Regions from separate parts of the Clostridium omnivorum genome, predicted to be linked through region 2. Evidence: riboswitches for the same ligand, from Rfam matches in the RefSeq annotation. Region 2 holds a riboswitch; each other region holds the start of a gene.
The links. A riboswitch is a leader RNA that binds a small molecule or an ion and turns the genes downstream of it on or off. The one in region 2 is predicted to bind S-adenosylmethionine.
Positions count from the first base shown of each region.

Region 1: another riboswitch for S-adenosylmethionine. It lies ahead of metK (methionine adenosyltransferase); the one in region 2 lies ahead of bsdE14_RS11725 (methionine ABC transporter ATP-binding protein).
Region 3: another riboswitch for S-adenosylmethionine. It lies ahead of bsdE14_RS01050 (methionine ABC transporter ATP-binding protein); the one in region 2 lies ahead of bsdE14_RS11725 (methionine ABC transporter ATP-binding protein).

Region 1 is NZ_BRXR01000001.1:841,491-851,435, forward strand. It holds gene bsdE14_RS03860 (ComF family protein) at 602-1,282, opposite strand; gene bsdE14_RS03865 (hypothetical protein) at 1,255-2,280, opposite strand; gene recD2 (SF1B family DNA helicase RecD2) at 2,284-4,536, opposite strand; gene nagA (N-acetylglucosamine-6-phosphate deacetylase) at 4,804-5,934, shown strand; gene bsdE14_RS03880 (hypothetical protein) at 5,984-6,250, opposite strand; gene metK (methionine adenosyltransferase) at 6,405-7,580, opposite strand; SAM riboswitch class I at 7,653-7,756, opposite strand; tRNA gene bsdE14_RS03890 (tRNA-Tyr) at 7,965-8,050, opposite strand; tRNA gene bsdE14_RS03895 (tRNA-Thr) at 8,055-8,129, opposite strand; tRNA gene bsdE14_RS03900 (tRNA-Val) at 8,151-8,226, opposite strand; tRNA gene bsdE14_RS03905 (tRNA-Tyr) at 8,240-8,325, opposite strand; tRNA gene bsdE14_RS03910 (tRNA-Thr) at 8,330-8,404, opposite strand; gene bsdE14_RS03915 (hypothetical protein) at 8,672-9,472, opposite strand; gene yyaC (spore protease YyaC) at 9,621-9,945, shown strand, end outside.
Region 2 is NZ_BRXR01000001.1:2,440,261-2,450,205, reverse strand. It holds gene bsdE14_RS11730 (methionine ABC transporter permease) at 1-196, opposite strand, end outside; gene bsdE14_RS11725 (methionine ABC transporter ATP-binding protein) at 144-1,223, opposite strand; SAM riboswitch class I at 1,368-1,477, opposite strand; SAM riboswitch class I at 1,657-1,761, shown strand; gene bsdE14_RS11720 (M20 family metallopeptidase) at 1,832-3,046, shown strand; gene bsdE14_RS11715 (DUF4367 domain-containing protein) at 3,098-4,300, opposite strand; gene bsdE14_RS11710 (RNA polymerase sigma factor) at 4,290-4,886, opposite strand; gene bsdE14_RS11705 (MOSC domain-containing protein) at 5,103-5,531, opposite strand; gene moaA (GTP 3',8-cyclase MoaA) at 5,536-6,513, opposite strand; gene moaC (cyclic pyranopterin monophosphate synthase MoaC) at 6,503-6,991, opposite strand; gene bsdE14_RS11690 (VanW family protein) at 7,251-7,931, shown strand; gene bsdE14_RS11685 (DUF4317 family protein) at 8,021-9,187, opposite strand; gene bsdE14_RS11680 (Ig-like domain-containing protein) at 9,397-9,945, shown strand, end outside.
Region 3 is NZ_BRXR01000001.1:218,853-228,797, reverse strand. It holds gene bsdE14_RS01065 (PilZ domain-containing protein) at 1-44, shown strand, start outside; gene pflB (formate C-acetyltransferase) at 426-2,648, shown strand; gene pflA (pyruvate formate-lyase-activating protein) at 2,781-3,506, shown strand; SAM riboswitch class I at 3,624-3,731, shown strand; gene bsdE14_RS01050 (methionine ABC transporter ATP-binding protein) at 3,880-4,848, shown strand; gene bsdE14_RS01045 (methionine ABC transporter permease) at 4,838-5,494, shown strand; gene bsdE14_RS01040 (MetQ/NlpA family ABC transporter substrate-binding protein) at 5,513-6,334, shown strand; gene bsdE14_RS01035 (HAD-IB family hydrolase) at 6,526-7,254, shown strand; gene bsdE14_RS01030 (ribonuclease H-like domain-containing protein) at 7,269-7,943, shown strand; gene bsdE14_RS01025 (xanthine dehydrogenase family protein molybdopterin-binding subunit) at 8,079-9,945, shown strand, end outside.

The sequences.
Region 1 (9,945 bases), 1.6 Mb from region 2:
ACCCTTATGGGTTACGAATTATGATCTTTAGTCGTAAACTATGCTTTTTGTTTTAAACATATGCTATATATTATAGTTATTAGTATATGTTTAAATTTACCTTGGTTAGATTTGTTAATACAATTTTATCTTCTTTTTCTGCAAATAACAAGGGCTATAAATTACAATTTACAGAATATTAAATAATTTTATCTTATTCTTCTTAAAGATAGCTTATCCTTATTTATCCTAGCTTCATTTTTTAATATTTTTTGAAGATATTTGTCAAATTATATTATATAGTTCTCTTGTATGATTATATGTAATTTTATTTTTTTTATGTGAGGATATATTTTTATATTTTTTCAAAAAATAAAAATCTTAGTTTTAAAAACTAAGATTTTATTATTAAGTTAGTTGACCTGGTCTTTGACCCCACACTCGCCTGCTGGAGCTTTTGCTACCCGGAATCAACCTCTCACTACTAACTCTCTCGTATAAAACGGCAGGACTTACTTCTAAGCCGCACCATGCTCATTAAAACTTTGTTTAACTTACGTGGATCGTTTTGCCTGCGACTGGCATCGACTTTCAACCACAAACCTAACTTAATATACTTATATTATATCTTAGATTTTGCTGCAGTCAAGACTCTAACTTCATGTGCTCCGCAGTCTGTTAATTCCTTAGCACAATAAAAGGCTGTTGCTCCAGTTGTAATAACATCATCAATTAGCAAAATCTTTTTATTTTTAATTATATTTTTATTCACTACCTTGAAAACACCAATCATGTTTTCCCATCTGCTAGCGCCATCTAGTCCAATTTGATCCTTTGTTTCCATTGTTTTCTTCAGACAATTATATACTGGTTTGTTTTGATTCCTTGCAATAATTTTGGCTAAATGCCTGCACTGATTATATCCTCTTTTTTTCAGGCTAGTTCTGCTAGAAGGCACATATACAATTAAATCGTAATGGAAATTAGCACCTTTCAAAACATCTTCCATATATTGTGCAAGCAATTCTCCGCACTTGAAATCATTTTTATATTTCAATCCCACAATTAACTCCTTAATTATTCCAGAATAGTAAGCTGCACTATAAGTAATAATACTCATGCTATCTCTAACTATGGACATAGATTCAATGCAAAATTTAATTTTTTTTGAACATATATCACAAATACAGCTATCATTATAAGTATCTTTATCACATATGATACATTTATTATCTCCAGCATATATTAATTCTAAAACACATTCACAGATAAATCTTATAAATTTAACAATCCCATTTCCCATGCTTCTTTATTAAAGTACCTTGTTATATCTTTAGCTTTTTCCATATCTGCACTTTCCTCATTAGCTAAAAAAATAACCTCCCCGCTACTTACTTTTTCGGTTCTTCCTACCTTTCCACAAAAATAAACCAAACTTTTATAGTTAAAGCTTTTATCATTGCTAAAATACACCATTACATCTACATCCTTCAGGTCCATATAAATATCCCTGTAGTCATCTGTAACTATAATAGCTTTTTTAATTTTCATAAAGTTTACTAGGATTCTATCATCGCTCTCTTGTTTATCAAAATATAGGATGTTTTTTGCAAGACTCTCTTTAAAGTTGCATAAATATTTATAGACGCATTGTATTCTTTCACTATCTGGTACATAAATTATTACTTTTCTATTTCTTTCTATAGAAAAATTTAAATAATCGTATACCATATATGGAATATCTTTTTTTATGTCAAGTCTTGTTATTATATACCTTGGCTCGGGCATGGGCTTTTTATTATCCCTCACAGGAAGAATTATATCCCTTTGGCTCTTAAATATACTTACTATAGAACTAGCAATTATTTTTCCATTACTCGAAACACATTTGATTAACAAATCCATTATTTCGTAACTGCTATATTCAGGAAAACTTCTGATATCATCATATATGACTAAGTCAAAGGTTTCCATAATTTTAACTGCATTTCTATAATTTGAGATAACCAACCTTGAATTTGAAGAGACAAAAGCCTTTCTAATATAAGTATAGTCTCTAAATTCAGTGTATCTTTTTATATGATTAAGTATTTCAATATTTTCTTCTCTTTCACCAGTAATATATAATATACGTTCCTCACGAGAAACTGCAGCTAAAATCGTTTTTAGAAAAATTATGGATGAACTATATGGTGGCAAAATAATATTTAATATTTTTTCTTTTCCTAAACTCCACTTATATATATTCTCCATCACCTTTTCTTTTTCATATCCAATATTAAGTGTTTTATGGGAAAACATAAATTAATTCACCTCTTTAACACTTGTATCTTCTTTAAAAATATCACTGTCTATAATACTCTTTATTCTCCATTTTAGTCCTGAATATCTCTCAAAACTTCTATTATTCTTAATCATGAAATGCACAGCCTTAATGGAACCAACCAACACCACTAGCTGCTTAGCCCTAGTTATTCCTGTATACAAAAGATTTTTGTTCATAAGTAGTGGAGGCCCCATAAATGCAGGCATAATTACCACTGGAAACTCGCTTCCTTGACTCTTATGGATGGTTATTGCATACGCTAAGTCTAACTCATCTAAATACATATTCTCATAAACAACTTTTCTTTCTTCATCAAATACTACAGATATTGTATCGTTTTCCTCATCAATCTCATCAATATAACCTACATCGCCATTAAATACACCTATTCCCTCATTATCTCCATCTCCTGCAACTCTAGTCCATTTAAGCGAATAGTTATTCTTTATTTGCATGACCTTATCACCAGTTCTGAAAATAAGTTCTCTAAACTGCTTCTCATTCTTAAAATTGGCTTTTGGATTAAGAATAGCTTGAAGTTCTTTATTGAGATTAAGCACTCCAAGAGTCCCTTTACGCATAGGCGTAAGAACTTGTATATGTCTTAACTTATTCCATTCCTTATTAAACTTAGGAAGTCTTTTATTAACTAGGTCTATAACCGTCTTCATTATTTGATTATTATCATCATTATTAATAAAATAAAAATCTTTATTTTTTTCATTTAATAGAGGCATCTCACCATTATTTATTTTGTGAGCATTAACAACAATCATACTCTCCTGAGCCTGCCTAAATATATCCTTTAACCTTACAACTTTAATGCATTTACTTTCAATAATATCCCTTAAAACATTGCCTGGACCAACTGAAGGCAATTGATCTACGTCACCAACGATGATTACCCTAGTTCCTAGACCCACTGCCTTGAGGAGACTATTCATAAGCATTATATCGATCATAGAAGCTTCGTCAATTATCACCACATCACATTCTAAAGGCGAGCCTTCGTCCTTAACAAAATCCATAGAATCATCTTCAGCATAACCAAGCTCTAGTAATCTGTGTATTGTTTTAGATTCTCTACCCGTAGCTTCAGTCATTCTTTTAGCTGCCCTGCCTGTAGGTGCTGCCATGAACACTCTCATACCAGCATTTTCAAAAATATCTATTATGCAGTTAATTATTGTAGTTTTTCCTGTACCAGGGCCGCCAGTAATAACTTCTATACCGTTTTCCACAGCTCCTTTAATTGCTTCAATTTGGGATGGTGCAAATTTTATATTTTTATCCTTTTCAAAATCACAAATTTCCTGTTCTACATTTATATTAAGATTTTCATAATTTGTGAGTGCTAGAGTCAATATTTTTTTAGTAACACTAAGTTCACAATAATAATAAGGTATAGTAAATACGCACTGTTCTCCATCAATAATCTCTACTTTTATTCGCCCATCTACAGTACCATCATAAATATTTTTATTAATGTCCTCCTCAGATACTCCTAAAATACTTTTACCTTCTTTTAAAAGCTTATCTAAAGGCATATACGTATTTCCAAGAGCACAAAATTCATTAATAATAAAATTAACACCGCTTTGTATTCTAAAAGGTGAATTTATTTCTATCCCTAAACTTCTTGCAATTTTATCAGCAGTTTTAAAACCTATACCTGCAATTTCTTCAGATAAAACATATGGATTTTCTTTAACTACATTAATAGAGGTAGCTCCAAATCTTTTATAGATTTTAACACATTGATTAGGGGTAACTCCATAGGTTTGAAGGAAAACCATTATATTTTTAACTTCCCTTTGTCTAGAATAGGATTCAAAAATTATTTCAATCTTTTTCTCTCCTATGCCTTCTATTTCTCTAAGTCTTTCTATATCATTGTCCAATATTTCTAAAGTTTGTTCACCAAACTTCTCAATAATTTTTTTTGCTGTAACAGGTCCTATTCCTGAAATAACCCCAGACGCAAGGTATTTTTCTATTCCAACAATAGAAGTTGGTAATAGTTCCTCACAGCTTTCCACTTTAAATTGCTCGCCAAATTGAGGATGAACAACCCATTGTCCTGTAAGCTTTAAACTTTGCCCTTCATTAATATATGGAATAGTTCCAACTATTGTAACTTTATCACTTTTATCTTTTATGTACGCTACTACGTATCCATTTTCTTCGTTCTGAAAAAGAATTGCTTCTACTGTTCCTTGTATTTCTGGCATAAAATCTCTCCCATATCTAATTTGCATTACTCTCCATAATGCAAAAGATATATAATTTTTATAATAATATATAAAATAATGTAATAAAAAATATTATAATTATAGCATACCCTAATAAAATAAATTTCTCAACTGCTATAATATAACTTGCGTTATTTAATAATTTTTTTAATTCTCATCATTGTTCTTTTCATTTTTATGTGTATTACTTAAGGTTATTGACTTTAAACATTCTTAAATCTAAAATAGAATTCGGAGGGGATTTTCATGTTAATTAAAAATTGTAAAATAATTTTTCATGACAGAATAGAAACTGGTTCTGTTTTAATTGAAAAGGATAAAATAAAAGAAATCAATCCAATAACCCAAATTAATACAGATATAATTGATGCAAAAGGTCTCTATCTCTCACCAGGGTTTATTGATGTGCATATTCATGGTGCCGGTGGCTCAGATACAATGGATGGAACAAGGGAATCTATAAACACAATAGCTAAAACCATAGCAGCTTTTGGAACTACTTCATTTCTTCCTACTACTATGACCTGCAGTATCAATGATATACAAAAAGCTATCGAAGCAGTAGCCGAAGCTAAGGCAGCTGGAACAGATGGTGCTAATGTGTTGGGAGTTCATCTTGAAGGGCCTTTTATTAGCCCATCAATGATTGGTGCTCAAAATCCTAATTTTATACAAACTCCTTCTATTGATACCTTTAAAGAAATGGTTGGAGAACATTTAGATTCAATAACAAGCATTACTATTGCTCCTGAAGTAGAGGGTGCTAAAGAACTTATTGAATACCTAAATCATTTAGGTATTGTAATATCTATAGGTCATTCAAAAGCCACTTATAAGCAGGCACTAGAAGGCATTAAACTTGGCATAGGTCATTCAACTCATCTTTATAATGCTATGACTCCACTGCATCATAGAGAGCCTGGAATAGTAGGTGCAATATTCGATACTGATATAACTACAGAAACCATTTCTGATGGAATTCATATTAGTTATCCTTCACTTAGAGTTGCATATAAGCAAAAAGGAACTGACAAGGTACTTTTAGTAACAGATGCAATGATGGCTTGTGGAATGCCTGAAGGAAAATATGCTTTAGGTGGTCAAGATGTATATGTAAAAGATGGAGCTGCGAGACTTAAAGAAGGTAATTTAGCTGGTTCCATATTAACTTTAGATAAAGCTATTAGAAATGTATATAAAAATTCTACTTTTCAGCTTTATGATATAGTTAAAATGGCAACCTATAATGGAGCAAAGCATTGCAAAGTAGCTGATAAAAAAGGCTTAATAAAAGAAGGCTATGATGCAGATTTAGTACTATTTGACGATGACATAAATATCGAGAAGGTTATAATCGGCGGAAAAATAATTAGATAAACTAACTAATAAATCCCTGTGCTAAAAGGCACAGGGATTTATTATAATCTTATTTTTCATGCACATTAGCCGCAAAGCTTTTATCTAGCATAAAAGCTAAAACCGGAAATACAACAAAGAATACTATGGTAATAAACATACCATTAGGACTTGTTCTAACGATATTAACTAGCTTATTAATAAAACCAATTAATGAAAACAATGACAATAATCCTGCTCCAATTGTAATTGCAAGAAGTGTAAAATAAAGTCTTTTATAGAATACACTAGTAGAATGAATAAAAGCTACAAACTTTAGTTTCCATATATTGTTCATATTATTACCTCTTTCGTTTTTTGTAAATTTAAGTACTACTATTATGTGAAAAAAAGCTAAAATTTATTATTACATAAATTTACTACGCAACAAAAATACCCGCATAGCAGCGGGTATTTGTTTAATTAAGCTCTACTATAACAAAGTTAAGTTTCTAAAGTAATTCCTTAATGGCTTCTACTTTATTAAGTCTTTCCCATGGAAGATCAACGTCTGTTCTTCCAAAATGTCCATATGCAGCTGTTTGTTTGTAGATTGGTCTTCTTAAATCAAGATCTCTAATAATTGCAGCTGGTCTTAGGTCAAATACCTTATTAATTATTTCAACTATCTTGTCATCTGAAACTTTTCCAGTTCCAAAAGTATCAACTTCAACTGAAACCGGCTTAGCAACACCTATAGCATATGCTAATTCAATCTCAAGTTTATCTGCAACACCAGCAGCTACAAGGTTTTTTGCAACCCATCTTGAAGCATAAGCTGCAGATCTATCAACCTTAGTTGGATCCTTTCCTGAGAAAGCTCCACCACCATGTCTTCCATACCCACCGTATGTATCTACGATTATTTTTCTTCCTGTTAATCCAGAATCTCCTTGTGGACCACCTATAACAAATCTTCCTGTAGGATTTATATAGTACTTAGTATTTTCATCTAAAAGCTCTGCTGGAACTATCTTTCTTATAACATGCTCAATCAAGTCTCTTTCAATAGTTTCGCGAGTTACATCTGGATTATGTTGAGTAGAAATAACTACAGTATCTATTCTTACTGCTTTGTCATCTTCATATTCAACAGTAACCTGTGTTTTTCCATCTGGTCTTAGATAATCTAATGTACCATTTTTTCTAACTTCACTTAATCTTCTTGCTAATTTGTGGGCCATAGATATAGCAAGTGGCATATATTCTGGAGTTTCATTTGTTGCAAATCCAAACATCATTCCTTGGTCTCCAGCACCAATTGCTTCAATTTTATCCATATTACCTTTTTTTGATTCAAGCGCTTCGTTAACCCCCATAGCTATATCACCAGATTGCTCATCTATAGATGTTAATATTGCACATGTATCACAGTCAAAACCAAATTTTGCTCTTGTATAGCCAATGTCCTCAATTGTCTTTCTAACAACCTTTGGAATATCAACATAACAATTAGTTGATATTTCTCCCATTACTAGCACCATACCAGTTGTTACTGCTGTTTCACAAGCAACTCTAGCATTTGGATCTTGAGCTAGTATAGCATCTAACACAGAGTCAGAAATTTGGTCGCATATTTTATCTGGATGTCCTTCTGTAACTGATTCAGATGTAAATAATCTTCTCATTTTGTATCTCCTTTCACAATATAAAAATAGAAAAACCTCTTCTACAAGAAGAGGAATGTTGTAAATCACATCCTCCTATCTTGCAGCAATAAACTGCGGAATTGGCACCATAGTGTTTTAATACACCGGTTGCCGGGTTTCATAGGGCCGTTTCCCTCCACCTCTCTGGATAAGAGCATAACATAAAGTATTAAATTCTAAATCATAATAGCATAGTGTTTCATTACTGTCAACACCTATAATTCAAGGAAAGCAATAAAATTCATGTGATTTTCCAAATTCTTTTATTAAATTCCTAATTTTTTTATTTCATATAATATATCAATAAAAACTATTTTTTCAAATATGTATGGACATTAAAAAAAACACCTTTCAGTGTTTTTATGGTGGAGGAGAGTGGATTCGAACCACTGAAGACGTCAGCCAACAGATTTACAGTCTGCCCCCTTTAGCCACTCGGGAACTCCTCCATACTGGAGCTGGCAATAGGAATCGAACCTACAACCTGCTGATTACAAGTCAGCTGCTCTACCGTTGAGCCATGCCAGCATGATATTATTTAGTTTTATGTGGTGGGCACAACAGGGATCGAACCTGTGACCCTCTGCTTGTAAGGCAGATGCTCTCCCAGCTGAGCTATGCGCCCACATTAATTTTTATGGTGGAGGAGAGTGGATTCGAACCACTGAAGACGTCAGCCAACAGATTTACAGTCTGCCCCCTTTAGCCACTCGGGAACTCCTCCATATTGGAGCTGGCAATAGGAATCGAACCTACAACCTGCTGATTACAAGTCAGCTGCTCTACCGTTGAGCCATGCCAGCAATATATTTGATTTTGTCTTAGGCACCGGAGCGCCACTGACAAGGAATAGTATACCTTCATATTGATTTCATTTCAACTATCGCAATACGGCAATATAAAAAACCTTCTCTCTCAAACTCTCAATTATTATGTTTTTCTTCCTCTTACATATCAAACCTTCATTTATTTTAATGTATTTAAACATTATCATTACTATAATAGTCAGCAAATTCACAATTCATGAAACATCTTATGAAAATAAGCTTTAAAGCAATCTTTTAATAGCGCTACTTTTTTTCAACTACTTCCATATTTAAAAACTTTCCTGCTACCTCTTTAATTTTTTCGTAATCCTTGTCGGAAAGCCTATCTCTAAGAAGTTTAACAGCATCAATTACTCCCTGCTCACCATCTTCATTATTTATATATTTGTTAATCTTTTCATAGTCGGATGGCGATAATTTTCTAGCAACAGATAATATTTTTTGCTTATCCGATAAGGTTAATTTATCTTTTATTTCTTCCCTAGATACTTTAAATACTTGGGTATCAGTTTTATCTCCATTATCCACAGACGTGTCAGTTTTATCTCCACCATCTATTGACGTACTATTTTTAGTATCCTTCTCTTTTGATACTTCTTTACTTATTTCCTTTTTAGTATTATTATTCTGTGCATATTTATCATTATAGTAATTTTTCATATCTTCAACTTGACTTTCATGAAGTGCATTTATCTTACTTTTCTTTGCTTCTTCAGAAAGAACTATACCATATTTACTTGAAGCCTTACTATTTTTAGACCCATTACTTTTGTTATTATTATTTTTAATCGGTATCTCTACCTTACCCGTATTAACATCCTTAACCTTTATTTCGGAACTTTGTACTACATCTTTATATGTTACCTTTTGGTTTACTTTATCTCCATTACCTTTTGATAAGAAATTTATTTTTTTTATATTATCTAACAAGCTAATTTTTGTCTCTCTAATGCCTTCTATAGTAAAAACCTCAGGTTTTATCATAGCTGTAACTGTTATAATAGTACAGAATATAATAACTACTGACATTTTAGATTTACTCATAAAAAAACCTCCCTATATACAGGTTATAATTCAAAGCTTTTATAACTTTCTTTCTTTTATACCTATTTCCATTATTGACATATTTTTATAAATTATACTTAATATTTCATACACTGCACTCATATATATTAATGAGGAGGTGTATAACTTGAGTAAAATTAAGGCCAATTATTTGAACCCTTTAGCTTACTATGAAATAGCTTATTTCCTAAAGGATTTTTACAATGAAAACACTGTAATCGTATGTATAGGTACAGATAGATGTATAGGTGATTGTCTAGGCCCTCTTGTAGGCACCATGCTTAAAGAAAGTAGTTTTCCCTTCCCTATCTACGGGACAATTTCTGAACCTATACATGCTTTGAATATTGATAGAAGATTAATAGAAATTAAAAGCTTGCATCCAAAAGCTAGCATTATTGGAATTGATGCCTGCCTTGGTGATACTAACAGTATTGGTGAAATTCAAGCTC
Region 2 (9,945 bases):
CTAAATTATAGATAATCTTATTTTCAAGTATATGTCCTGGCCTTGTAACTACTAATGTTACTCCAATAGGAATACCAATCAAGGTAGAAATGCTACCTGCTATAAATACCATAAGCAGCGTTTCTAAAGTAGCTTTTATCATATCAGGAAAGAGTTCTACCACATTGGGCATAAAGGTATAAAGATGGTGTAGCATTTCTAATCACCTCCGCATGAATATTATTTTCTTCTAGATAAGCAATTGACTTTACTATTCCTTCCTTGCTGCCGCTAAATTTAACTATAAGATTTCCAATAGGTACATCCTGTACTATTTCAATATTTCCAAACAAGATGCTGGCATCTACATTATATTTTCTTGATATTTTCGATATAAATGCCTGACCAGTTTTTTCACCTATAAAAGAAATCTTTAATATAGCCTCCCCTTCAGTTATTACATCAACGAATTCTTTTTGCCCCAAAAACTCATAAATTTTATCATAATGGAATACTGTAGAAACAAACTCTTTAGTTATTTCAGCTTTTGGACTAGAAAAGATCTGAATAATATCCCCTTCTTCTACCACTTTTCCTGAATCCATAACAGCTATCTTGTGGCAGATTTCTTTAACTACCTCCATTTGATGAGTAATAATTACTATGGTTAAATTTAGTTTTTTATTGATTTCCTTCAAAAGTCTAAGAATAGATTGAGTGGTCTGAGGATCTAGTGCTGAAGTTGCTTCATCACATAAAAGCACCTCAGGCTCATTAGCCAATGCTCTCGCTATAGCCACTCTCTGCTTTTGACCCCCGCTGAGCTGTGACGGATAAGCATTAACCTTATCGGTAAGCCCAACAAGTTCAAGCAGCTTCATTACCTTTTCTCTTTCTACAGACTTTTCAAGCTTTTTTCTCTTTAACGGATAAGCAATGTTTTGATAAACAGTCCTTGATTTCATTAGGTTGAAGTGCTGAAATATCATTCCTATCTTTTCCCTTGTTTTCCTAAGCTCTCTCGGGGTAAGGCTTGTAAGTTCTTTACCATTTACCGTAACCTGACCCTTAGTTGGCTTTTCTAGCAAGTTTATACAGCGAATAAGAGTACTTTTCCCAGCCCCGCTAAATCCAATAATCCCATATATTTTCCCTTTTTCAATATGTAAATTAACATTCTTAAGTGCTTCTACCCTCTGCTCTCTACTTGAATAAACCTTGCTGATGTCCTTAAGCCAAATCATAACCATACCCCCTTCTTATTAGTTCATAACAGTATACCAAGTATTCTAAAAATACCATCCTTGAAATAAAAAAACCCTTCAGAAAGAAGGGGTTTAGTGCATAAAAAAAACCCATGGAAGGGTTTGATTCAAAACTTGCACCTTCCCTCATCTTTCAGAACTTAATTCTGCTGGATTTAGCACCTTGCATGCGAATGAAACATGTGGTTGCTGAAGCTTCTTCGGGCCAGTCCCTCAGCTTCTCTTGATAAGGATTTTTATTAAATTTTCGTTTTTTTGCAATTCCGGATTGCTTGAAATTCATTATACGAGGTATTTTTATTATTGTCAACATAAAAAAAGGAAAAATTTTTATATATAATTATATGAAAAAAATCTATTGACAATACCTCTTTCAGGTTTTATTATAGTTTTTAAATAACTGAATAAACCCTTCTTATCAAGAGAGGTGGAGGGAATGGCCCTTTGAAACCTCGGCAGCGGGTTCTTTTAAGAATACTGTGCCAAGTCCAACAAGATTATTCTTGAGAGATAAGAAGAGGAACTATCCTTGTTGATAAGGACCTCTTCTTTATGTGAAGAGGTTTTTTTATTGAGGAGGAATTAACATGAATCATTTTGAAAACCTGAAGGATAGAATTATATCATCCATAGAAGATGAAAAAGAAGAATACCTAGCGATAAGTCATCAAATACATGAGAGACCTGAAATAGGAAATCAGGAGTTTTTTGCTTCTAAGCTGCTTTCAGACACCTTAGAAAGCTATGGCTTTGCCATTGAAAGAGCTGTGGCTGGCCATGCTACTGCTTTTATTGCTCGAAAAAAGTCTTCAAAAATCACTGGACCTGTTATAGGTTATTTGGCAGAATATGATGCTCTTCCAAATCTGGGTCATGCTTGTGGTCATAATATAATAGGCACTACCAGTATAGCCTCTGCTATAGCTCTGTCCAAAGTTATTGATGAAATCGGTGGAGAAATAGTTGTTTTAGGCACACCAGCTGAAGAAGGAGGAGAAAACGGCAGCGCAAAAGGAAGCTTTGTAAAGCATAACCTGCTTCAAGGCATCGATGCCTGTATGATGATTCACCCTTCAAATCAAACTTCAGTAACTGGAACCTCCCTTGCTGTAGATCCATTAGACTTTGAGTTTATTGGAAGGCCAGCTCATGCGGCTGCTTGTCCTGAAGAAGGTATTAACGCCTTAGATGCAGTGATTTCTCTATTTAACGGAATAAATGCATTAAGACAGCACCTACCTAGCGATGTACGAATTCACGGTATTATTACCCACGGGGGAGATGCACCCAATATAGTACCTGAATACTCTAAAGCAAGATTCTTCATAAGGGCTTCTACAAGAAAAGGTTGTGACGAAGTAACTGAAAAGGTTAAAAATATTGCCAGCGGCGCTGCTTTAGCCACCGGGGCAAAGGTTAATATAATATCCTTTCAAAATAAGGTAGATGACTTGCTGATTAATACTAAATTCGATGAAGTTTTTGTAGATAGTATGAAAACACTTGGGATAGAAGTACCTAGTAAAACCTCTAAGGGCTTAGGCTCTACAGACGCAGGCAACATAAGCCAGGTAGTTCCAACAATTCACCCATATATAAGGATTGGTCCAAGTAATTTAGTAGGGCATACTAAGGAGTTCTGTGCTGCAGCAAAATCCACTGAAGCTGATGATGCCTTAATTCTTGCTGCAAAGGCTCTAGCTCTAACAGGACTTAAGCTATTAACTGATGGAGATAAATTAATGGAGATTAAGTCTGAATTTGAAAGGTGTAAAAAAGGAGATGCTTCAAAACTACTTTAATGTAGTTTTGAAGCATCCTCTTATTGCCATTTGTCTATATTCAAGGGTTTATTACAATGACTTAGCCACTTTTATTAGCTCTTCCTTTGTAACATTACTTCCTTTTACACAGTAGAGTTTTTCATTTTCCCAAAATATTATTTGTATGATTTTATTCTTGTCCTCTATATCTTCACGGTACCAGCCATCTATTCCATCAATAGTTTCCTTTTTGAATTTTCCAGTAATATTTTGAAACTTACTCTTATCATCAGTTTCGCTTATAGTTATCATGCTCCCCGTTCCATTGTTGTAATTTTCCCTTGCGATAGTGAGTACTTTGTCTTCTTTTTTCAGCTGCATTATCTGTGTATTATGTATCTTAAAGCCATTTGGAGTATATTTAGGATAATCAACTGTAAAGGGCACCATCTTTTTCGTACTATCATTATATTCAAAGTACTCAAATGTTCCATTTCGATAACTTTTTCTAGTGTCTCCCTGAAGATTAAAATCTAAAGACTTAGCTATATTTATAATATTATCCTTTCCTATACTATCAGAGATCACATTGTAATACTTTCCATTCTTCCAAAGCATTAGCTGCATATTTCCGTTTTTTATTTTCGGATCATACAGATATGCATCCACTCCATTAATACTTATTTTTTCGTACTTATCAATATCACCAGGCTTACCTGTTTCAGTAATCTGCATTATCATAAAGGTATTATTTGATGCTGTTTTGTACACAAGCCCTACACTATATATTTTCCCTATATAATCCTCGTTAATTTCCATATCTGTGTTAGCTAACTTGTAACCTTCCGGTATAAACTTAGGATATTCTATAGGAAATGGCACCTTCTCTTTTATTTGATTTTCATCTTTAATTATTTCTCTATTCCTAGGAATAATATCAGACACTAACAGCTCTAACTGCCTTGAAAAATCATAGCCTTTTACACTTTTTTCGCTGCTAATAGCCTTATCTTTATCTATAGCTGCATTAATATCCTTGCTTCTACTATACTTAACAACAGTTGGTACTAAAATAAGCACCATCACAAAAGCTGCAACTCCTATAGCTTCTTTATAATTAATTCTCCTAAATAATATATTTACTCTCTGTAATAAACTTTTAATAAAACTCCGTTTTATAGCTCTCTCCTGACTAGTAATATGTTCAAACATTTCTTCATACTTTTCCACAGGCAAGTCTAAATTGTCCACACTATCCTCTAAACTTTTTCTTATAATGTTATCAATTCCCATACATAACACCTCCATCAGTGTTTTCTGGCATATCCAGTCCCTCTGCCTTTAAGGCTTCTTTGAGGAGTCTTCTTCCATAAAATAATCTTGATTTAACTGTTCCCTCCATTGATCCTAAAATTTCAGCAATTTCTTTTACATCAAAGTCATTATAATAGTATAAAATTAAAACAGCCCTATGCTTAACGGGAAGCTCCGAAATACATTTCAATATACTCTTCTGCTGTTCCTTTTCAATTAATTTGCTCTCAGGCGCATTCATATCGATAACTAAATTTTCTCTATCTACATCTAAATCTTCCTTAGAAGCTTCTAAGGAAATTTTCTTATGCTTTCTAATGACTTCTATACATAAATTCATAGTTATTCTGTAAAGCCATTTATCAAAGGCCACAGGATTTGAAAGTTTATCAAGCTTTAAATATACTTGCATAAATGTTTCCTGCACAACATCCTCTGCGTACTGATAGTCTTTAAGCACCAAAAAGGCAGTCCTGTACACTTTTTGTCTGTAGCTTGTGAAGATAAATTTAAAGGCCTGTTTATCTCCCCTTTGAGCTTTGGTAATATAATCAATCTCAATCAAGTAATCATCCTCCTTTCACCCGGAACACGTGGTAACTTATTCATGCCGATTTCCATCGGCAAGTTACCCGTAAAAGCTCATTTAGGGCTTTTACCTCCGTTAAATTCTAATCACATACTAAATGATGTAAATGTATAATAATTGGTTCAAAAAAATAAAAAAATTCCTTAGCATATTTTAATAATACACTAAGGAACCAAATATTGTATTTGTTTTTTAGATAACTTCTACCTCATCATCTACTTTTACCATTCCGCCCTTTATCACCTTTGCAAAAATGCCCTCCCTAGGCATTATGCAGTCACCAACAGTATCATAAATATGGCATCTGGAATGACACCGCTTTCCTATTTGAGTAACTTCAATTTCAGCTTCTCCTATTTTTAGCCTTGTACCTATTGGAAGCTTAACAAGATCAATGCCTGAAACCACAAAGTTTTCTCCAAAGGCGCCGTGTTCAAGCTCTATACCGCGTTTTTCAAATTCCTCTATTTTTTCTATAGCTAAGAGACTTACCTGCCTGTGCCAAGTTCCTGCGTGGGCATCATTCTTAAGCCCATAATTTTCAATTAGTTCTACCTTACTTATATCCTTTTTTTGTATTCCCCTTATTTCACTTACACACACAGCTAGTACCTTTCCCATATAGTTACCCCCCTATTTGAACCATTTTTCTTGTATCATAATCTACTTTGTTATCCATACTCATCATAAATTCATGATGGTTTGGCTTCTCTCTCACAGCCTTTTCAATTATCTTACTAAGCTCCATCAGAGAACATCCCCGCCTTAATGCTGCTTTTAAATTTATCCCTAAGTTCCAGTGTAGACAAAGCTTCAAAAATCCTTCTGCTGTAAACCTTATTCTGTTACAACTATCACAAAATTCATGACTCAATGGACTTATAAATCCAATACTCCCCTTACTGCTTTCGGTTTTATAGTAAACAGCTGGACCATTTCCTGTTACCTGGCTGAATGGTTCTAATTGCCTCTCTTTTAAAATGGTCTTCCTTATTTCCTCCGTAGTTACGGACTTATAATCCTTGCCTTGTCCTATAGGCATTAACTCTATAAACCTCACACTAACCGGCAAATCTTCTGCAAGCTTTACAAAATCCATTAGCTCATCGTAATTAAAATCTCTTATTATTACTGTATTTAGCTTAGTAATTAATCCTGCCTTAATACTTTGATCTACAGCACTTAGTACTTTACTCAATTCCCCGCCTCTGGTAATTTCATAGTATCTATCACTATGCAGAGTATCTAGGCTTATATTTACCCTGTCAAGCCCAGCAGCTATTAATTCACTAAGCTGTTCATTAAGAAGTATTCCATTAGTAGTCATGCTAACCTCTTCAATGCCCTCTACAGCCTTTATTTTAGAAACTAAAGCTGATGCATTTTTTCGTACAAGAGGCTCTCCACCGGTAATTCTTATTTTAGATACCCCTAGTGCTGCACAAGCTTTAACTACCTTTTCAATTTCCTCAAAGGTCATAAGTTCTGAACTATCCATAAGCTTTATGCCACTTTCAGGCATGCAATATGCACACCTTAAGTTGCATCTATCTGTAATTGATATTCTTAAATACTCTATTTCTCTCCCTACTTTATCTTTCATTTATAAAAATCCCACTCTTTCCTCCCTCTTTTTTATAGAGATAAATATCTTCTATAACCATGGCCTTATCTACAGCTTTGCACATATCGTATATTGTAAGTGCAGCTATTGACACAGCCGTTAGCGCTTCCATCTCAACTCCAGTCTTTCCTGTAGTTCTAACCACAGCCTTTATATGAATACATGACCTTTCTTTGTCTATATTAAAGCTTACTTCACTTCCCGTAATAAAAAGTGGATGGCACATAGGAATAAGCTCAGAGGTTCTCTTTACTGCCATAATTCCAGCTACTCTAGCTACCCCAAGTACATCCCCCTTTCCCATCTTCCCGCTCTCAATTAGTTCTATAGTTTCCATTTTCATTTTAACCTTGCCCCTAGCAGCAGCAATCCTTAAGGTGTCCTCCTTATGGCTTACGTCAACCATAATAGCCTTTCCCTCACTGTCAAAATGATTTAACCTGTGTTCCTCAAGCATAAAATTCATCCCCTTTTTTATATTTATCAGCTTTAATTATTGTATATTCACAGCCTTTAAAAGGTATTCCACTATATTATTTTTTTGAAAAAAATAAGTAGGTATTTAAACCTACTTTAACTTATCACAAGAAAGCTAAGCTTTCAGCTCCCCTGACCTATAAAATTCCACTTATAACTACTATAAAAAAGCTAATAATATATTAATAAAGATAATAGTATTCCTCAAATTTCATGCTATTCTTGACGGAGGTGCTGAAATGGATAAGAATAGAAGACTTGCTCTTATTCTATTATTATTTTCCATTAATTTAATTGGCTGTACAAATAAAGAAAGGCCTACTCCTGTAGTACCTGAGTCTTCAAAACCTGTAGAGCAAAGCCCATCCATAGGTCACAGTACCGGAATAGAAGAACAAAAGCCACCTGAGCCTCCAAAGCCTCAGGAAAAAGCTCCAGAAGCTCCTCAAAAACAAGCAAGCACTAAGAAACCAACAATTTTATCTAGTTATGAAACTCCATTGATGGACAGCAGCAGCACTAGAGTAAACAATATAACCTTAGCTGCAAAGAAAATAAATAATTATACCCTTAAACCTGGTGAAACCTTTTCGTTCAATAACACAGTAGGAAAAAGAACACCAGAAAAAGGCTATAAAAAAGCAAAAATTCTAGTAAAGGGCGAACCTGCTGAAGACATAGGTGGAGGTATATGCCAATTGAGCACTACCCTATACAATGCTGCTGAAAAATCTGGTATGAAAATCATAGAAAGGCATCATCATAGTAAAGCTGTATGCTATGTAGGAAAAGGTAAGGATGCTACTGTAAGCTACGGATATTATGATTTTAAATTTAAAAACACAAAAAGTTATGCAATACAAATTAAAACAGGCATAAGTAACGGAAAGGTATATGTGAACATTATAAAAGCTGAATAAACTCATCACATATACCTTTCAAATTCATTAATATTTAATTATCTGTATACTTGCTAAAGTTAGTACCAACTTTTATGGCAAGTTCTGCACTAAAATTCTTCCTCTACATCAATTGGAAGCCCATCTAATACAACATCTTCAGTTAATTGAATTAATAAGCACTTATTTCCATTCTTATCCCTTACTTGCTTAACAGTGCTTAAATTTTTAGGTGAAATAGTTATGTTTGTATCCTCATTAGAAATTTTAATGGATTTTCCTTTTAATTTAGGAAGCACATTTTCTACCTTAAGTTCCTTTTCCTTAGTAGCTAGAACCTCTTCATAAGCTTGTTCCACATCCACAGCTACTTCTATATCCCTGCATTCTAATATGCTCTTAATGTCCTTTGCTCCTATAGTAGGAATTTCTCCTTCCTCTACATCCTGAGCTCTTTCATATATTTCCTCATAAATATCCTGAATCATAGTTGGAGTCAGCTTTCCTGCTGTAACTGTAGAAATAATTGCATTAAAGGAGTCCTTTTCTTCTTCTGCAGTAAGGGTAAATTCACAGCCTAATACTCCTTCTAGGAAAGTTGTATCCCTTTCCTTAGTCTTTGAAGTATAATACAGTACTTTACTTACATTTGAGTAACCATTATCAATTATAGGGAAAGTAAAGCCCTCTATAGGATTTGCCAAATTGATGGTTATATCCAAGCTGGAATTTGCCCTAAGCTGAAGATTTGCCACATCAAACATCAAGGTCTTTTTAGGTATTTCTACCTTGTTTACAGTTGCCATGATGAACTGATAACCTTCGGAGCTGTCATCCTCTCCCCTATTATAATCGTCTATTTTCTCACTTACACCCTTGTAATAATCAGCTCTTATAAAGCTCATTACTATATCCATATCATAATTATAATAAGCTATAACCTTATCAATAACCTTGTTCATCTGCATTTGAAAGCCTTCAATATCATCCTCTGAAAGAGCACTATAAAGCATCTTTTGAGTACTGTCCTCTGCTTCTAGGTTATTAAAATCAAGCTGAAAAAGCTTAGTATCTAAACTTCCAGAAAGTATCTTCTTAAAGTTATCAAGATACAGCTCTTGGGTCTCTGCATCCAGCATATCAAAATACTTGCCTTCACTATGTATTATTGCTCTATTATCCTTCTTGATATAAACAGAATATATCTCTTTAAGCTTCAATTTATAGCTATCCAAACTAAACTCTTTCTTTAGTGAACTTATATCCTTTTTGTTCATCCCCATCTTCTCCTTTTGTGTATTTTAAAAATCATATACATATTATTATGCCATAAAACAGATCACTTTCAAAGGATAATAATAGCACTAATTAGGTACAAAATGTTGTCACAATAATACATTTAATGATAAAATTGATGTATAAACATATGATATTTTTTAACGAAAATAAGAGTATGTATCTTTTGGTGTAGTGGAGGTGTATTTTTTTGCATAAAAAGTTCATATCTTGTCTAATAGCTTCTGCGTTAGCAATTAGTGTAGAACCTATTTATAATAAATCCGATATCGTATTAGCAGATACTATTGAAAATCAGGCTAAGTCATTTAATTATGATAGTAACAAATTGTATGCAGTAAACACTTATAAGTCACCTAAAATGGACATAGAGAATCCCAGAACTACCATTGACATTAGAAGCAAAAGTTATAAAGTAAGTGGTTGGGCTCTTAATGACTCTATTGTAAAGCAAATTAATGTATATATAGACAACACTTTAGTAGGACAAGCTACTATAGGTCTTCCAAGACCCGATGTTACTGCTGTCTACTCTGGTTATAATGGTGGTTCAAACTGTGGCTATGAATATACAATTGATACTTCAAAATTAAGTATTGGCAGCCATACTCTTAAAGTTACAGCAGTAGGAAATGATAACTCTACTATTGAAAAGAGTGTATCTATTAATATCGTTAAACCAATACCTAGGATGGATATTGAAAATCCACGGAATAGTCTAACATTTTCCGGAAAGAGT
Region 3 (9,945 bases), 2.2 Mb from region 2:
AGATTAGGTACATAAGAGAATATGTTAGTAAAGTGATAGATTAGCTCAGGCGAAAACCTGAGCTTTTTCTTTTGTAAAAGTTTACATACTTTAAAGATTCGTTATAAGAAAAAAAGAATATTGATTATAAGTGTGTTTTTTAAAACTTTTTGATTTTAATAATTAGATGGAAATTGCCGGCTATATTGTTAGATGAATAATTTTGCTGCTTATATGTCATAAAAAGGAGTTATTCAATAATTATTAATATGAAACAGATGTTATATAAAGTATATAACAGAAAAACAAAGAAATGTAACAGAAAATGTAACTGTTACATTTATAACGCAAAAAAAGCCTAAAATTCTATAAAATTAGGTATTGATACAGAAAGAAAAATATAGTACAATAGAAACATGTTAAATATGAAATAAGGAGTCGATGTTATGTATAAGCAATGGAATGGATTTAACGAAGGTAATTGGATGAATGAAATTAATGTAAGAGACTTTATTCAAAAGAATTATAAACTATATGAAGGCGATAAGAGTTTCTTAGTAGGACCAACCGAAAAAACTAAAAAAGTTTGGGATGAATGCAGTAAGTTAATAATAGAAGAACTTAAAAAGGGAATATTAGGCGTTGATACAGAAACGATTTCTGGAGTAGATGCTTTTAAACCTGGATATATAGATAAAGATAACGAAACAATAGTTGGGCTTCAAGCTGATGCTCCTCTAAAGAGAATAACCAATCCTTTTGGTGGAATAAGAATGGCTGAACAAGCTCTTGAGTCTTATGGATACAAAGTGAGCGATGAAATGCATGAAATATTTACAAAGTATAGAAAGACTCATAACCAAGGCGTTTTCGATGCTTATACTGATGATATAAGAGTGGCTAGAAAAGCTGGGGTTATAACAGGACTTCCAGATGCTTATGGAAGAGGAAGAATAATAGGTGACTATAGAAGAATAGCACTATATGGTATAGATAAATTAGTTGAAGATAAGAAAAAAGATCTAAAGAACCTAAAAGGAACTATGGTTGAAGAGACTATAAGATTAAGAGAAGAGCTAAATGAACAAATAAGAGCACTTGCTAAGATAAAGAACATGGCTGCTTCCTATGGAGTTGATATTTCACAGCCAGCGTCAAATGCAAAAGAAGCAGTACAATTTGTTTACTTTGGATATTTAGCTGCAATAAAGGAAAATAACGGAGCAGCAATGTCATTGGGTAGAACAAGTACTTTTGTTGATATATATATAGAAAGAGATTTACAAGCAGGTATAATAACTGAAGAAGAAGCTCAAGAGATAGTTGATCAATTTATTATTAAGTTAAGACTTGTAAGACACTTAAGAACTCCTGACTATAACGAGATATTTGCTGGAGACCCAACTTGGGTTACTGAATCCATAGGAGGAGTAGGGGTTGATGGAAGACCACTTGTAACGAAGTCTTCTTATAGATATTTGCATACACTAATAAATCTTGGAACTGCTCCAGAACCAAATATGACAGTGCTTTGGTCACAACAGTTACCAGAAAACTTTAAAAAGTACTGTGCTGAAATGTCAATACTTACAGATTCAATTCAATATGAAAATGATGATATTATGAAGCCAATTTACGGTGATGACTATGCTATAGCATGCTGTGTATCTGCAATGGAAGTAGGAAAACAAATGCAGTTCTTTGGTGCAAGATGCAATGTTGGTAAGTCTTTACTTCTTGCTTTAAATGGTGGTATTGATGAAAAACAAGGATTAAAAGTAGTACCAGGGATTGAGCCAATAACAGATGAAGTATTAGATTATGAAAAGGTGAAAGCTAATTACTTTAAGGTGCTAGAATACATTAGTGAATTATATGTAAACACAATGAATATAATCCACTACATGCATGATAAATATGCCTATGAAGCAGCACAAATGGCATTGCATGATACAAAAGTAGGAAGACTTATGGCATTCGGAGTAGCAGGATTATCAGTTGCTGCAGACTCATTAAGCGCTATTAAATATGCAAAGGTTAAGCCAATAAGAGAAAATGGTATAACTGTAGACTTTGAAGTTGTAGGAGAATTCCCTAAGTATGGTAATGACGATGATAGAGTTGATAGTATAGCTGTAGAAATAGTTGAAAAGTTCTCAAGCGAGCTTAAAAAGACACCAACATATAGGAATGCAAAACATACATTATCAGTGTTGACAATAACATCAAACGTAACTTATGGTAAGAAAACTGGATCTACCCCAGATGGAAGAAAGGCTGGTCAACCTTTTGCACCAGGAGCTAACCCAATGCATGGAAGAGATATTGAAGGAGCTCTTGCTTCATTAAACTCTGTAGCAAAAGTACCATATTCATGCTGCGAAGATGGAGTTTCCAATACATTCTCTATAATTCCAGATGCACTAGGAAAAGAATCAGAAGCAAGAATTAATAATCTAGTAGCTATAATGGATGGATACTTTGGTCAAAATGCTCACCACTTAAATGTAAATGTTCTTAATAGAGAAACACTTATGGATGCAATGGAACATCCAGAAAAGTATCCAACTCTAACAATAAGAGTATCAGGATATGCCGTAAACTTTAATAAATTAACTAAGGCACAACAAGCTGACGTTATAAATAGAACGTTCCACGAAAAAATGTAATTAAGTGCTAGACACTTAAAATATAAAACAAATAGCACACACACATCAATCAAAATTAATAACTATGCTGCATGCCTAAGATTTTCTTAGGCATGTGGTGTTTTAATTATTTAGAAGAAGGAGGGGATTTTTATGACAAAAGGAAGGGTGCATTCAATAGAAAGTATGGGGCTTGTTGATGGACCAGGAGTTAGAACTGTAGTGTTTTTGCAAGGCTGTAAACTTAGGTGTGCATATTGCCATAATCCTGATACTTGGGGAACAGAAGGCGGTACTGAAATGACTTCTGAGGAACTATTAAAAAAGATTCTTAGATTTAAACCATACTTCGAGAGATCAGGAGGGGGAGTGACCTTCTCTGGAGGAGATCCCTTACTTCAACCTGAATTTTTACTAGAAATGTTAAAGTTGTGTAAGAAGATGGGAATACACACTACAATAGATACTGCTGGTTATGGATTTAGCGAATATTATGATGAAATTTTAAAATATACGGACTTAGTTCTTTTAGACATAAAGCACGTGGATGATGAAGGGTATAAAAGCCTAACTGGTCGCTCTAAAAGAGGTCTAGACGAATTTATGAAAGCTCTAGAAAGAGCTAGTACTAAAGTATGGGTAAGGCACGTTGTTGTTCCTGGAATAACAGATTCAAAAGAGCATATTGAAAAACTTGAAGAAATAATTAAAAAAATCAATAATGTAGAGAAAATAGAGCTTCTTCCATACCATACTCTTGGTATTCATAAATATGAGAAACTAGGGATTCCATACAGACTTAAAGATGTAGAACCTATGGATAAAAAACAAACTAGAAAATTAGAAAAGATTATAATTGAAAAAATAAAAATTGCATGATATGTATAAAAAACTTTCAAAAAGCTATTGACATTGAACTAGCTACTATGTATAATATTAATCAATACATGGTTATTAATTAAAAATTACTACAAAAGCAAAATTTAATATTTATCGTACTTATCACGAGAGGTGGAGGGACTGGCCCGATGAAGCCCGGCAACCGGTATTGCTTTTAGCAATACAAAGGTGCCAATTCCTGCAGCGTAAGCTGAGAGATAAGGAGAACACTAGGCGTATTTTTACCCGAGGGTTTTCCTCGGGTTTTTCTTTTGTGAAAAAATATGCAGGAACAGCATATCGATGTGTCATTTTAGTATTTATTTATGCAACCGGTTGCGTACATAATTGCGCTTTATAAGGAGGTAACTGAATGCTTGAAGTTAAAAATGTAAGTAAAGCCTTTGGTAAGAATCTAGTCTTACATGATGTAACATTAAAAGTTAATGAAGGGGAGATTTTTGGAATAGTTGGACATAGTGGTGCTGGTAAGTCGACTTTACTTAGATGTCTCAATGGTCTTGAAGCTTATGATAGTGGAAATATTGAAGTTATGGGAAGGGAAGTAAAAACACTTAGTTCAAGGGAGATAAGACTGCTTAGGAAAGATTTAGGGATGATTTTTCAAGGATTTAATTTGCTTAAGAGGAAAAATGTCTTTGAAAATATTGCACTTCCTCTTGAAGTTTGGGGATATGGAAAAGCTGAAATAAATAACAAGGTGAGCAATTTACTCCAGTTAGTTGGACTTGAAGATAAAAGAAATAGCTTTCCTAGTGAATTAAGTGGAGGACAAAAACAAAGAGTAGCGATAGCTAGAGCTTTAGCACTTGAGCCAAAGGTTTTGCTATGTGACGAAGCTACTTCAGCATTAGATCCTAAAACAACAAAGTCTATACTTCAGCTTCTAAAAGAAATTAATGAAAAATTGAAATTAACTATTATTATTGTTACTCATCAGATGGAAGTAATAAAGGAAATATGCTCAAATGTGGCTTTAATGGAAGGTGGCGAAGTAAAAGCAATAGGCGAAGTAGAAAAATTATTTCTAAAGCCTACCTATGAACTAAAAGATCTTATGGGAGAAGAGGAAGTGCTGCCATTCAGTGGAATAAACATAAAGGTTTTCTTCTCAAAAGAGATTAGTCAAAACAGCTTAATCACTTCCATGGCTAGAAGTCTTGATATAGACTTTTCTATTGTATGGGGAAAACTTGAAAAATTTAGAGAAGATGTTTTAGGCAGTTTAGTTATTAATGTTTCCGAGGAAAATAGTAGCGCCATAATAGAATACCTTAACAGCAAGTCCATAGGATGGGAGGTAATAAAAAATGACATTTAGTGAAATATTTCAAGAAATTTTACTGCCAGGGCTAGGGGATACACTATATATGGTTATAGTTTCAACAGTATTTGCTGTAATTTTAGGCTTTTTACCAGCAGTTATATTGGTAGTTACAGATAAAAAGGGGCTTAAGCCAAATAAAATTATAAATAGTACCTTAGATTTTATTATTAACCTATTACGTTCATTCCCTTTTATCATACTAATGATTGCAATTTTTCCGCTTACTAAATTAATTGCCGGTACTTCCATAGGGAAAAATGCAGCTATAGTTCCACTAACAATCGGGGCTGCTCCATTTGCAGCAAGAGTAATAGAGTCTGCACTGAAAGAAGTGGATCCGGGAATCATAGAAGCAGCAAAATCTTTCGGAGCTAGCACAACTCAGATAATTTTCAAAGTAATGATAAGAGAAGCTCTACCCTCTATAGTTTTAGGTATTACTCTAACTGTAATAAGTGTTATAGGGTACTCAGCTATGGCTGGGACAATAGGCGGAGGAGGTTTAGGGGATATAGCTGTAAGATATGGCTATCAAAGGTTTAAGACTGATATCATGATTTATACTGTTATTATATTAATAGTTGTAGTACAACTGTTTCAAAGCGTAGGTAATATTTTATATAAAAAATTAAATAAATAATCACTAGGGGGTATTAAAATGAAGAAATCAATAGCTTTAGTTCTATCAATAGTTTTAACTTTAGGTTTAGCCGGTTGTGCGGCTAAAAACGAAAGCACTTCTGCAAAGACAAGTGTGGGGAATGATAAAAAGGTTATAAAAGTTGGAGCTACTCCAGTTCCACATAAGGAAATTCTTGAACAGATAAAGCCAATACTTGAAAAGAAGGGATATACTTTAGAAATTAAGGAATTCACAGATTATGTTCAGCCTAATTTAGCACTTAACGATGGTGATTTGGATGCAAACTTCTTTCAACATATACCATATTTAAAGAAGAGTATAGAAGAAAAAAAATTAGATTTAGATTATACTGTTAAAGTTCATATAGAGCCAATGGGGCTATATTCAAAGAAGGTTACTAAGCTTGCTGATTTAAAGGAAGGTTCAACTATTGCTGTACCAAATGATCCTACAAATGAAGCAAGAGCTTTAAGAGTACTTGAAACTGCAGGATTAATAAAATTAAAGTCTGGAGATTTAGTAACTATTCTTGATATAACTGAAAATACAAAAAATATTAAATTTAAAGAATTAGAGGCAGCACAGCTTCCTAGAGTATTAAATGACTTAGATGCAGCTGTAATTAATACAAACTATGCTCTAGAAGCAAAGCTTAATCCGGCAAAAGACGCTATAGTTATTGAATCCAAAGATTCGCCATATGCAAATGTACTTGCTGTTAGAAAAAAGGATAAGGATAAGCCGTATATAAAAGCACTATCAGAAGCTTTGAACTCTCCTGAAGTTAAAAAGTTTATAGAAGAAAAATATAATGGAAATATAGTTCCAGCATTTTAATAGGTCAAGGTCTAGAATTAATCTAGACCTTGTTGCTATTTTATGGATTTCCTAAAAGCGCAGATTACAAGATATGCAAAAAATATTACAAAGATTCAACAAAAATGGTTATAATGAATTATAGAAACAATGGGCATTAACAGATAAATCTAATATTATAGTATTAAAGATATATATAGAAGGAGGGTACAATGGACAATATAGGAGCTTTTTTTGATATTGATGGAACTCTATATAGAGAAGGACTTATAGCAGAAATATTTAAAAAATTAGTAAAATATGAGATAATTGAACCTGAACGCTGGTATAATGAAGTGAGACCAGAATATCAAAGGTGGGATAAGAGACAGGGAAACTATGACAATTATTTGTTAAAGATGGCTGATATATATATTGAAGCAATTAAAGGCCTCCATAGCTCACAAGTTGAATTTATTGCAAAAAATGTAGTAGCACAAAAGGGAGATAGAGTATATACTTTTACAAGGGATAGAATACGTTGGCATAAAGAGCAGGGACACAAGATAATTACTATATCTGGAAGTCCGTTAGAATTGGTAAGGGAAATGGCTCTTAAGCATGGTTTTCATGATTATGAGGGTGCTATTTACAAAATGAATAAGGATATGGTATATACTGGAGAGGTTATTCCAATGTGGGATAGCAGTAGTAAACGAAATTCAGTATTAAAATTTGCAGAAAAGTATAAATTAGATTTAGAATATTGCTATGCTTATGGTGACACTTCTGGAGATTATTCAATGTTTGAACTTGTAGGGAATCCCATTTGTGTTAATCCTACTAAAGAATTGTTACAAAAGGTCATGTCCAATGAAACGGCTCGAAATAAAACAAATATAATTGTAGAACGTAAGGATGTAATATATAAGCTAACTTCTGATTGTATTCATATTGATTAGAAAAGAGTGGTACAGTGATAATTAGATACAACGATATAAAAATTGAAAATACAGATTCTTCTAACGCATTAAAAGCAGATTTAGATATAAATATTTATAAAAAGGCTATTTTTTTTGATTTAGAGCATTATGTTTATAAAAAACCAGTATGTATAGGAGTTTTTGGATGCTGTTATTTTGAGGAAAAGAATAGTACGATTAAAGTTACTCAATATATGATTGAAAATGGTACAGATGCCTTAGAAATTTTAAAGCTTGCTGAAAAATATTTTAAAGAAATGGCTATTAAAAATGAAAAAAAGTATATTGTTACATTTTCCGGGAATAACGATTTTACGGTAATTAATTATTTAATTAAAAAGTATGATATTGATTTAAATTTTGATGATTACTATGTAGGAATTGATTTACAAAAGGAATATGAGAAGATTACAAAAAAGTGTATTGGATTAAAAGCATTAGAAAAAGAATTTGGGATAGAAAGAGAAGGAGAACTAATAAGTGGTTCTAATCTAGCTAAAACTTTTAATAAGATTGTAAAGGATAAAGAATATTTTAAAAGAATGCCAGAAGAAAAAAAGGAGAAAATTCTCTTGTATAATGAACAAGATGTAGTAAATCTTTTTCATATATTTTTGAATTGGAATAAGGTGCTAAAAGAAAATATTGATCTAGTGGAAAAGTTGTGAAGCATTAATGATGCATCACAGCTTTTTTTATTATGCAAATAAATTTAGTAATATATTTTCTTAAGACTAATATAAATTAAGCAAAGAAGTATATATTAGCTCTATTTTTAAAATCCAAGCAGTGGAGGAGAAATAATGAAGTATGTAGGAAAAGAATTTAATCGAGCTGAGGGAAAGCTTAAAGCAGAAGGCACTCATAAGTATCCATCTGATATTAGGGAAAGTGATACTTTAATTCTTGGAGTAAAAAGATCTGAAGTGCCTCATGGTAATATTTTAAAAATAGACCTCGATAGGGCAAAGGCAGTGAAGGGTGTAATTGCTATTTTTACAGCTAAAGATATACCTGGAAGAAATAGGTATGGTATTGTACACAAGGATCAGGAAATACTTGTCGAAAAAAAAGTAAGATGTATTGGTGATCCAATATGTTTGGTAGTTGGAGAAAGTAAAAGAGCTGTTGAAGAAGCTATCAAAAATATAAGCATACAATATGAAATGCTTACAGTTGTTACAACTCCCTTTGAAGGGCTAAAAGAAAATGCTCCATTAATACATGAAAATGGTAACCTTCTTCACAAGATAGAAGTTACTAAAGGAGATGTAGAAAGAGCGTTTAAAGAAGCGGATATTGTAATTGAAAATAAGTATTACGTACCTTTTCAAGATCATATGCCATTAGAAACAGAAGCTGGATTTGGAAAGATTGATGAAGATGGTAAACTAGCAATTTGGGCTGGAACTCAGACTATTTATAGGGATATAGATGAAATATCCTACGCACTGGATATTCCTAAGGATCAAATAAGAGTTGCTGCACCGTTTTTTGGTGGTGGGTTTGGGAGAAAAGATGGAATAACTATTCAGCTCTTAATCGCTCTGGCGGTTATTAAGCTTAGAAGGCCAGTACGAATTTTTTTGGAAAGGTCAGAATCCATAAATTCAAGTTATCATAGACATGCTGCATTTATGAAATATAAAACTGCTGCTAAAAGTGATGGTACTATTACAGGCTGTGAGGCTGAGCTATATTTTGACAAAGGAGCTTACGCAAGTCTAGGAGCAGAAGTACTTAATCTGGCTGTTGAGCACTTTGCAGGTCCATATAAAATTGAGAACACAAGAGTAAATGGTTATGCGGTATACACAAATAATCCTATAGGTGGTGCGTTCAGAGGATTTGGTGTGCCTCAGGTTACTTTTGCTTTTGAGTCGCAAATGGATATAATTGCCGAAAAACTAAATATAACTACACTTGATATAAGAAAGAAAAATGTTATTCATCAATGGGATACCTCATGCATCGGACATACATTTATATATAGCACCGGATTAAAAGAATGCTTACAGGCTTTAGAGAATACGGATTTGTATAAAAATAAAAAAGAATATTTAAAGACAAATTCGGAAAACAAAAAGAGAGGACTAGGTATTGCTGTAGCATATCAAGGCGGGGGGCTTGGAGTTAATATTCCTGATTATGCTCAGGCGAAGCTGGAGCTTAAGGAAAATGGTACATTGATTGTATATGGGGGCATTTCAGATATGGGGCAAGGTAATACTACAGCAAATGTACAAATAGCCGCCGAACTGTTTAATTTAGATAGATCAAAGATTAGTTATACAACCCCTGATTCTAAATTTACTTTAGATTCCGGTCCAGCATCTGCCTCAAGAACCACTTATATTTATGCTAAAGCATTAGAAGGAGCTTCAAAGATTTTAAAGGAAAATATGCTAGAGGCTGCTGCTATTTTTCTTAAAGAAAATATAGAAAATTTAATTTTAAGTAATGGCAGTATTATTGGGAACAGTGGAGAGGTTTCCTTTGAAAAAGTATATGAATTAATGGATAGCACAAAAAGAATGGCTATTTGCTATGCTGATAATCCAATAGCAAAAGACAGGCACGAAATAGGACATGGACTTCCGCATATAATATATTCTCATTCAGCACATATGGCCCTAGTAGAAGTTGATATGATAACTGGAAGCGTTGCCA